2 regions of the Streptomyces sp. NPDC059850 genome follow, and region 1 is predicted to be linked to the other one. Evidence: riboswitches for the same ligand, from Rfam matches in the RefSeq annotation. Region 1 holds a riboswitch; the other holds the start of a gene.
The links. Region 1 has a riboswitch for cobalamin ahead of metE (5-methyltetrahydropteroyltriglutamate--homocysteine S-methyltransferase). Riboswitches for the same ligand answer to the same signal wherever they lie in the genome.

Region 1 (5,165 bases):
CTACCTGGGCTCGGCGCTCGGCACCCTCTACGACGCCGCCACCATCGGCATCCTGTGGTTCGCGGGCGCCTCCGCCATGGCCGGGCTGCTCAACCTCATGCCGCGCTATCTGCCCCGTTACGGCATGGCACCGCACTGGGCCCGCGCGGTCCGCCCCATGGTGCTCATCTTCACCCTGATCGGGTTCCTGGTGACCTGGATCTTCGACGCCGACGTGGACGCCCAGGGCGGCGCCTACGCCACCGGCGTACTGGTCCTGATGACGTCCGCCGCCGTCGCCGTCACCATCGCCGCCCGCCGCGCCCGGCAGCGCGGCTGGACCATCGCCTTCGGGGCCATCTCCGTGGTCTTCCTCTACACCACGGCGGTCAACGTCGTGGAACGCCCCGACGGCGTCAAGATCGGCGCGTGTTTCATCGCGGGCATCATCGCGGTGTCCCTGCTCTCCCGGCTCGCCCGCGCCTTCGAGCTGCGGGTCACCGACATGGAGCTGGACACCATGGCCGAGCGCTTCGTCCGGGACAGCGCCACCCGCCGGATACGGTTCATCGCCAACGAGCCCGACCACCGCGACGTGGGCGAGTACCGCGACAAGACCCAGCAGATCCGGGCCGACAACGACATCCCGGCGGAAGAGGACCTCATCTTCGTCGAGGTCACCGTCCGCGACCCCTCCGACTTCGAATCCGCGGTACGGGTACGGGGCGAGGTGCTGCACGGCCGCTACCGCGTCCTGACCCTCGACGGCTCCAGCATCCCCAACTCGCTGGCCGCCCTGCTGCTGCACGTACGGGACGAGACCGGGTGCAGGCCGCACATCTACTTCGAGTGGACCGAGGGCAGCCCCTTCGCCCAGTTCCTGCGGTTCTTCCTGTTCGGCCAGGGCGAGGTCGCCCCCGTCACCCGCGAAGTCCTCCGCGAGGCCGAACCCGACCGGGCGCGCAGGCCGCACGTCCACGTCGGCTGAGCGGTGAAAGAACGCGCACCGGGCGCCGCGGTGTCCTGAGACATGCCGCGGCGCCCGGTGGCGATGGTCAGGAGCAGGGCTTGTAGAACTGCTTCCAGCCGTCGGTGGGCATGGCCGGGGGCTCGGCCCACGACCCGGCCTCGCCGTACTTCTGGAACGCCTCGTAGTCGAAGTCCGCGAGGCCGCCGCCCGGCTTCGAGAGCCGTACGTCGCGGTCCATCTGCCCGTCGCCGCCGTTGTTCCGGATCGCGAGGTCCGGGTAGGCGTCGTCGTTGTACCGGGCGATGGTGAGCTGCCTGGCCTCGCCGTGGTCGCCGATGTCGGAGTGCTCGGCGTCGGCGGACCGCAGGTTCGTCCGGTCCAGCGGGCCGGGACGGTACTCCGCGAGGCGGGCCGTCGAGGGGTCGTCGCCGCCGGACGGCTCGACGATGTTGACGACCATGTCCAGCGTGCCGTCGTGTCGGAAGTCGGCGACCGCGGCGGTCGCGATCTCACCCTTCTTGGCGCCGAGAAGGTCCTTGACGGGGAGCTTCTTGCCGAACGAGCCGTTCTTGGCGCCCCACTGGACCGTCATCTCGGTGCCGGTGTGCCCGGGGTTGGTGATCTTGTCCGGGTAGGTGTCGCCGTCGAGGTCACCGAGCAGCGTGGTCGCGTCGGCCAGGCACGGGGCCGACGGCTCGGCCGCCCCGGCCTGGTAACCGGCGAAGGTCAGGCTCAGGGCGGCGGCCGCGAGCGGCACGGCGATCAAACGTGAGCGCTTCCGAAGCATTGATGAACACCTTTCAGTTGCTGACGCACCGTGAGATGCCTGCGCTTGCACGGAAGTTCACCCACGAACACCGCGTTATCCGAATGTGATATTCCACCGATGCCGCCGTAGCGACAGCACTCTCTTGCGGTGACTGGGAAACCGTAGGAGAGTGCCCTGATGGTGACCAAACAACAGCTCAACGGCCTGCCCGAGGACGCGGACCTGAGGCGCGCGGACTCCCTGGCGCGCGAGATCTTCTCGGACGTGGCCAACAAGTGGGCACTCCTGATCATCGAGGCGATCGGCGAGCGCACCCTGCGCTTCAGCGAGCTGCGGAACGAGGTCGAGGGCGTCAGCCACAAGATGCTCACCCAGAACCTGCGCATGCTGGAGCGCAACGGCCTGGTCGACCGGAAGGTGTACCCCACCGTGCCGCCGCGGGTCGAGTACACCCTCACCGAGCCGGGCCGGGCCCTGCGCACCACGGTCGACGCCCTGTGCGGCTGGACCCACCAGTACCTCGACCGCATCGAGGACGCGCGCCAGCGCTTCGGCGCCTGACGGAGCGGGCCGCGTCGGCGAGGTGGCCCAGAGGGTGGCCCACCTCACCATCCGGATGGCGGACGGCCCTCTTCCCTCCCGCGCCCCACCCCGTAGGCTGGCCGGTGCAGCTGGTTCGCCCCGTCCGCCAGGCGGGACGCGTCGCAAGAGGGAACCCGGTGGGAATCCGGGACTGCCCCGCAGCGGTGAGCGGGAACGACCGCCGTCATGTGCACTGGGCCCGGCGACATCGGGCCTGGGAAGCGACGGCCAGTAGGTGTCCTCCCCCGGAGGACGTGCCCGCGAGTCCGAAGACCTGCCAGTGGCCCGCGTACGAACCACTCGTGCGCGGCATCTCGGTGACCTCGAGGGCGGGTCGGCGTACCTACCAGGCGGATGACCGCGCTGTGCCGCGCGGGGTCGTCTTCCGCCGGGTTCCGTCACCCTTCGCGCTCTCGTCCCGTCGCCGGGATCTCAGGGATTCATCTCGCGAAGGAGATCTCCGTGACCAGCAAGACCGCGGCCGCGGCAGCACGGGCCACCGTGTACGGCTACCCCCGCCAGGGCCGGAACCGGGAACTGAAGAAGGCGATCGAGGGCTACTGGAAGGGCCGCGTCACCGCCGACGCCCTCCGCGCCACCGCCGCCGAACTGCGCGCCACCAACTGGCGGCAGCTCTCCGGGGCGGGCGTCCACGAGGTGCCCACCGGCGACTTCTCGTACTACGACCATGTCCTCGACACCACCGTCATGGTCGGCGCGATCCCCACCCGGCACCGCGCCGCCGTCGAGGCCGACGCCCTGGACGGCTACTTCGCCATGGCGCGCGGCACCCAGGACGTGGCGCCGCTGGAGATGACGAAGTGGTTCGACACCAACTACCACTACCTGGTGCCCGAGCTGGGCCCGGACACGGTGTTCTCGGCCGACTCCACGAAGCAGGTGGCGGAGCTGAAGGAGGCCCTGGCCCTGGGCCTGACCGCCCGGCCCGTCCTGGTCGGCCCGGTCACCTACCTGCTGCTCGCCAAGCCCGCCCCCGGGGTGGCCGCGGACTTCGACCCGCTCACCCTGCTCGACCGGCTGCTGCCGGTGTACGCGGAGGTGCTGGCCGACCTGCGCGCGGCGGGCGCCGCGTGGGTGCAGCTGGACGAGCCCGCCCTCGTCCAGGACCGCACCCCGGCCGAGCTGAACGCCGCAGAGCGCGCGTACCGCGACCTCGGCGCGCTCGCCGACCGGCCGAAGCTGCTCGTGGCCACCTACTTCGACCGGCTCGGCGACGCCCTGCCGGTGCTGGCCAAGGCCCCGGTCGACGGGCTCGCGCTGGACTTCACCGAGGCGGCGGCCGCCAACCTGGACGCGCTGGCCGCCGTCGGCGGACTGTCCGGCAAGCGCCTGGTGGCGGGCGTGGTCAACGGCCGCAACATCTGGGTCAACGACCTGGAGAAGTCCCTGTCGACGCTGGGCACCCTGCTGGGTCTTGCCGACCGGGTCGACGTGGCCGCCTCCTGCTCCCTCCTCCACGTGCCGCTCGACGCGGCGGCCGAGCGGGACATCGAGCCGCAGATCCTGCGCTGGCTGGCCTTCGCGAAGCAGAAGACCGCCGAGATCGTCGCCCTCGCCAAGGGCCTCGCCCGGGGCACCGACGCCATCGCCGGTGAACTCGCCACCAACCGGGCCGCGCTGGCCTCCCGCGCCGACTCGCCGATCACCCACGATCCGGCGGTACGGGCCCGCGCCGCCGCGGTCACGGACGCCGACACCCGCCGCTCCCAGCCGTACGGGGAGCGCAGCGCGGCCCAGCGCGCCCACCTCGGCCTGCCGCTGCTGCCGACGACCACCATCGGCTCCTTCCCGCAGACCGGCGAGCTGCGCGCCGCCCGCGCCGACCTGCGGACCGGGCGGATCGACACGGCCGGGTACGAGGAGCGGATCAAGGCCGAGATCCAGGAGGTGGTCACCTTCCAGGAGAAGGCCGGACTGGACGTCCTGGTGCACGGCGAGGCCGAGCGCAACGACATGGTCCAGTACTTCGCCGAACAGCTCACCGGCTACCTGGCCACCCAGCACGGCTGGGTGCAGTCCTACGGCACCCGCTACGTCCGCCCGCCGGTGCTGGCCGGGGACATCTCCCGGCCCGAGCCGATGACGGTGCGCTGGACGGCGTACGCCCAGTCCCTGACCTCACGGCCGGTCAAGGGCATGCTCACGGGTCCGGTCACCATGCTGGCCTGGTCCTTCGTCCGCGACGACCAGCCACTCGGTGAGACGGCACGCCAGGTCGCCCTGGCTCTGCGCGACGAGGTGGGCGACCTGGAGGCGTCCGGAAGCTCGGTGATCCAGGTGGACGAGCCCGCGCTGCGCGAGACCCTTCCGCTGCGCGCCGCCGACCGCGCGGCGTATCTGGCGTGGGCCACCGAGGCCTTCCGGCTCAGCACCACCGGGGTGCGTCCGGCCACGCAGATCCACACCCATATGTGCTACGCCGAGTTCGGGGACATCGTCCAGGCCATCGACGACCTCGACGCCGATGTCATCAGCCTGGAAGCGGCCCGCTCCCATATGCAGGTGGCGCGCGAACTGGCCGCCCACGGCTACCCGCGCGAGGCCGGGCCGGGCGTCTACGACATCCACTCCCCACGCGTGCCGAGCGCCGAGGAGGCGTCCGAACTGCTGCGCGCCGGGCTCGATGCCATTCCCGCCGAGCGGCTGTGGGTCAACCCCGACTGCGGCCTGAAGACCCGCGGCTGGCCCGAGACCCGCGCCTCGCTGGAGAACCTGGTGGCCGCCGCCCGCACGGTCCGCGGCGAGCTGTCCGGGTCCTGACCCGGACACACACCCTACGGGCCGGGGCGCCTCGCGCACCCCGGCCCGTTTCCTGCCCCGGCCCCCGGTCGGGACAGGCGCGCG
Region 2 (5,165 bases), on a different contig from region 1:
CGCCAGCCGTTCGGCCGTGTCCGGGGTGACCAGGTCGAGCTTGTTCAGGACGATGACATCGGCGAACTCGACCTGGTCCATGAGGAGATCGCTGACGGTGCGCTCGTCGTCCTCGTACTGGTCCAGTCCTCGTGCGGCCAGCTCGTCGCCGCCGTCCAGCTCCGGCAGGAAGTTCGCGGCGTCGACGACCGTGACCATGGTGTCGAGGCGCGCGACCTCGTCCAGCGTGGCGCCGTCGTCGCGGGGGAAGGCGAAGGTGGCGGCGACGGGCATGGGCTCGGAGATGCCGCTGGACTCGATGAGGAGATAGTCGAACCGTCCCTCTCCCGCGAGCCGGTCCACCTCCTCCAGCAAGTCGTCGCGCAGGGTGCAGCAGATGCAGCCGTTGGTCATCTCGACGAGGCGCTCTTCGGTGCGGGAGAGAGCCGCGTCGCCGTCGCGGACGAGTGCGGCGTCGATGTTCACCTCGCTCATGTCGTTGACGACGACGGCGACCCGCAGCCCGTCGCGGTTGGTGAGGAGGTGATTGAGGAGGGTGGTCTTGCCGGACCCCAGGAATCCCGACAAGACCGTCACCGGAAGCTGGCCCGCCATGGCGCGCTCAGCCCTCGGGGCGCAGCAGACCACGCCGGTAGGCGGGGGCGAGCCGTCGCGGCACCTGGTGTTCGCGGCCGTCGATGGTGATCGTCACCAGCTCCGGCGCGCTGGCCTTCCACTGCGCGCGGCGGTGGCGGGTGTTGCTCCGGGACATCTTCCGCTTGGGCACGGCCATGACGTAGGGGTCCTCTCCTGCTCGGCGTTGTCCCCGTAACCGTACATGAAAATGGGTACCGTTTTCATGTGTCAGGCCACTCGGCCCGATCGTCGGCTGCTTTCCGCCGGCAGGAAGGTCACCTGGGGTGCGCCGGTGCGCGGATGGACGGTGACCTCGCCCACCACGCCGTACACCTCGGACAGCAGCTTCGGGGTGAGTACCTCAACGGGCGTACCGGAGGCCGTGACCTCGCCGTCCCGCAGAACGTAGAGGCGGTCGCAGTAGTAGGCGGCGAGGTTGAGGTCGTGGAGGGCCACCAGCACCGTGGCGGGCAGCCGCCGCCAGCGTGGCCGCGTCCACCGACTCCAGGGCCGACTCGATCAGCCGGGCGTCCTCGGCGGTGTCGCCTTCGAGTAGCCGTTTGTGCGGGGTGCGGCCCATCGCCACCACCTCCCGCACCGTGAGGTCGAAGTCCGCCGCCGTCTCCTGGACCACGGCGGCCAGGGTTCGCGCCAGCCGCCGCACAGGCAGTGACCAGGCGTCGGCTCCGTCGACGCGGACGCACCCGGCGTCGGGGCGCAGGACGCGGTAGACGGCACGCAGCAGGCTGGACTTGCCGCTGCCGTTGGGACCGACCAGACCGATCACCTCACCGGGCCGGGCGGTCAGGGAGATGTCCCGTACCAGGTGGTGCGCACCGGCGGTGAGCGTCAGCCCCTCGACGGTGAGTTCGGCCCCGGTCGTCCCGCCCCCCGTTCGGTGTTCCGCCGGGCGTCCCGGCGCATCAGCCACAGGAAGAACGGTCCGCCGCACAGAGCCGTCAGGACGCCGACGGGGATTTCCATGGGCGCGGCGACCGTGCGGGCGGCGACGTCGGCCCAGACCAGGAACACCGCTCCGGCCAGCGCGGCCGTCGGCAGCAGCCGCCGGTGGTCGCCGCCGACGAAGACGCGCACGATGTGCGGCAGCATCAGCCCGACGAAGCCGATCGGCCCGGTTGCCGCCACCAGAACGCCCGTCACCAGGGACAGCAGGACGAACATCCGGGCGCGGAACCGCGCCACGTCCAGCCCCATCGTCGTAGCGGACTCCTCGCCCGCCAGCAGCAGGTTCAGCGACCGGGCCTGTACCAGCAGCGCGGCGATGCCCACGAGCAGCGCCGTGGTGGGCAGCCACAGCATGTCCCACCGGACGCCGCCCAGCCCGCCGAGCGTCCAGGTCAGCACTTCCCGTGCCTCGTTGCCCCGGTCCGCGGTGAGCAGCAGCAGATCCATCACCGCGGTGAGCACCGACGCGACCGCCACTCCCGACAGCACCAGCCGCACCGAGGTGATCCGCCCGCCCGCGCGGGCCGCGGTGTACACGAGCAGCAGGGTGAGCAGGGCCCCGGCGAACGCGGAGACCGACAGGGACACGGTGCCGAAGAGGCCGACACCGGAGACGATCACGACGACCGCGCCCAGGGACGCCCCGGAGGACACGCCCAGCAAATACGGCTCCGCGAGCGGGTTGCGCACCAGCGCCCGCATGGCGGTGCCCACCACCGCGAGCCCGGCGCCGGTCACCGCCCCGAGCAGCACCCGAGGGGCCCGTACGTCCAGCACGATCGTCTCGCGCGCCCGGGACCAGACCGGCTCCGACCAGTCGGCACCGAGACCGTGTCCCAGGATGCCCCACACCTCGGCGGGCGGCACCCGCACCGAACCGATCGCCAGCCCTGCGGTGAGGGACACCAGGAGCAGGACGACGAGGATCGCCAGGGCCAGCGGGTAGGCCGCCCGGCCCTGCGGATGGTGTCCTCGCTCGGTGGGCGGCGCGGGCGCGTCCTTGACCGGGGTCGTCACCGAGGACTTCACCGGGGCCGTCACCGGAACCGCTCGGGGTGCAGCCGTCGGGCGAGGTCCTCCACCGCGTACGGCGGGCGGACGCCGACCAGAGTGGCGGTCAGCGGCAGCACCACGAACCGCTTGTTCTTGATGGCGGGCACGTCGGCGAGGGCGGGCTGGGAGAGGAGGAACTTCTTCTTCTCCGCCACGCTGCCCGCGCCGCGATAGTCGTAGAGCGCGATGACCTCGGGCTTGCGGGCCACCACCTGTTCCCAGGACGCGTCCCCGAAGACCTCGTTCAGGTCGGCGAACACATTGCGTCCGCGCGCCAGCCGGATGATCTCGGTGCCCAGGCTCTTGCCACCGGCGGTGAACGCCGCCTTGTCGCCGCTGTCGTACACGAACACCGGCACTGGCGGTGCGTCCTTCACCGCCTCGGTGGTCCTGCCGATGCGTCCCTGGAGATCGGCCACCAGCCGGTCGGCCCGCTCCGATACGCCGAAGATGGTGCCGATGGCGCGGATCTCGTCGTAGGTGTCCCGCATCGACACCCGCTTCATGCCGCAGTACTCGCGGTTGAGGTAGGTGTCGATGCCCGCGTCGGCGAACGCCTCGCGGGACCGGCCCGCGTTCTTGGCGAAGGCGCTGCCGCAGCCGCCGTAGACGAAGTCCGGCTCGGCCTCCAGGACATTCTCGAAGGACGGCTCCTTCGCGGCCCGCTCCGGTATGGACGCGAAGTCCTTCTCGTACCGGGGCAGGACGGCCGAGTCGGGGAAGGCGGTGCCGACCATCCGGTCCTTCAGTCCGAGGGCCAGCATCAGTTCGGCCGGGTGCTGGTGGATGGTGACGGCGCGGGACGGCGGCTTGTCGTGGACAGGGCGAGGGCCAGGACCGCACCGCGCCCGGTACGGCGGGGCGGCCGGGCCGGGGGAGAGGCCGGAGGAGAGAAGGAAGACGCAGCGTGCCGTCGTACACGTAAAGCCTCCTGGGGAGTCCGCGCTCCTCGGAACGGGCCCGCGACAGGCCAGTGTCCTGACTCCCGGATCGACGTTCCCCCGGCCTTCCCGCGCTCGTGCGCAGTGGCCTCTTCGAAGGGTTCCACTCCCCGGTCACAGTGGCGGGACCGTGCCGGATTCGCACCGGCTTCCTGTATCCCGTCGCGGTGATGACCGGGCGATCCTACTTTTCCTTGAGTGACGGATAAAGGGCGCACGTCCAGATCTCCCGCGGCTCCACGGCGCTGCGGACGAACCACACTCACGGCTCGATGAGATGAGAGCGCATCGCCTCGGCCCCCACTCGGCCGCGGCCGGTGAACCACAGGTTGAAGGACACCCTCTCGCCCGGCTTCATCATCGGCGGGTCGAGGACCGCGACATGGACGCCTCCCCGTTTCATCCGCAGTGTGCTGTGCGCGGGGATGGCCACCTTCTTCGCCCACCGGACGGCGCCCGGCCGCCTCTTGTCGGGCTCGCGCAGCATGGAGACGCCCAGCTCCGGGGAGTCGGCGAAGACCAGGGTGTCGTCCCGGTCCCCGACGTTGCGGATCTCGAAGTACGCGGCGGCCACGTGCCCGGGGGACTGGATGATCCGGCCGGCGCTGACCTCGATCCGCGGGACGGGCACTCCCGCCGCCCCGGTCGCCGTGTAGCCGGTGAGCAGGGCCAGGGCCAGCGCGCAGCCGCCCACCGGAACCAGGGCCGCCCGCGCTCCCCGGGCCACCGCGTCTCTCAGACGGCGCAGCGGCGGGGTGCGGTCATCGGTCGCTGAGGACATCGTTCTTCCTTCTCGTACGGCCGTGCTCGGTGTCCGCCGAGTCATGGGGCGCGAGGGGAGCGGGCGGTGTGCCGGTCCGCCGCCCGCCCGGGGCGTAGGCCCGCAGCCGCAGGCTGTTGGTGACGACCAGGACCGAACTCGCGGACATGGCCGCGGCCGCGACCATGGGGTTGAGCCAGCCGGTCGCGGCCAGCGGGACGGTGACCACGTTGTAGCCGAAAGCCCAGACGAGGTTGGCGCGGATGGTGCTCAGGGTGCGCCGGGTGAGCCGGATGGCGTCGACGACGGCCAGCATGTCCTCCCGTACGAGGGTGATGTCGGCGGCGCCGATCGCGGCGTCGGTGCCACCGCCCATGGCCATGCCGAGATCGGCGGTGGCGAGCGCGGCGGCGTCGTTGACTCCGTCGCCGATCACCGCGACGCACCGGCCCTCGGCGCGCAGCGCGGCGACGATCCGCTCCTTGCCCTCCGGAGTCACTCCGGAGTGGACCTTCCCGATGCCCGCTTGCTCGGCCATCGCCTGGGCGGGGGCCGCCCCGTCACCGGTCACCAACACCGGCTCGATGCCCAGCGCGCGCATCGCCGCCACCGCCTCGCGGCTGGTGGGCCGCAAGGTGTCACCGACGGCGAGCAGCCCGACCGGGCGGTCGTCGATCTCCACGATGACGGCGGTGTGCGCGGCGCGTTCGGCGGCATCCCGTGCCTCGCGCAGTGCGTCCGGCAGAGGCTCCGACGGACGCGGGCGGCGTACGCGCACACGGCGGCCCTCGACGTGGCCGGACACGCCCTCTCCGGGCTGGGCCCGGAAC

Region 2: linked by a shared signal. The riboswitch ahead of ACFV9T_RS37230 (ABC transporter substrate-binding protein) and the one ahead of metE (5-methyltetrahydropteroyltriglutamate--homocysteine S-methyltransferase) in region 1 are both predicted to bind cobalamin.

What each region holds. Positions count from the first base shown of each region.
Region 1 is NZ_JBHWJI010000006.1:66,263-71,427, reverse strand. Features, by position in the region: gene ACFV9T_RS06950 (APC family permease) at 1-967, shown strand, start outside; gene ACFV9T_RS06945 (FG-GAP repeat domain-containing protein) at 1,035-1,736, opposite strand; gene ACFV9T_RS06940 (winged helix-turn-helix transcriptional regulator) at 1,896-2,279, shown strand; cobalamin riboswitch at 2,374-2,597, shown strand; gene metE (5-methyltetrahydropteroyltriglutamate--homocysteine S-methyltransferase) at 2,763-5,081, shown strand.
Region 2 is NZ_JBHWJI010000070.1:13,809-18,973, reverse strand. Features, by position in the region: gene ACFV9T_RS37250 (GTP-binding protein) at 1-594, opposite strand, end outside; gene rpmF (50S ribosomal protein L32) at 602-772, opposite strand; partial or broken gene ACFV9T_RS37240 (ABC transporter ATP-binding protein) at 844-1,546, opposite strand; gene ACFV9T_RS37235 (FecCD family ABC transporter permease) at 1,465-2,598, opposite strand; gene ACFV9T_RS37230 (ABC transporter substrate-binding protein) at 2,619-3,608, opposite strand; cobalamin riboswitch at 3,585-3,778, opposite strand; gene ACFV9T_RS37225 (copper chaperone PCu(A)C) at 3,838-4,356, opposite strand; gene ACFV9T_RS37220 (heavy metal translocating P-type ATPase) at 4,337-5,165, opposite strand, start outside.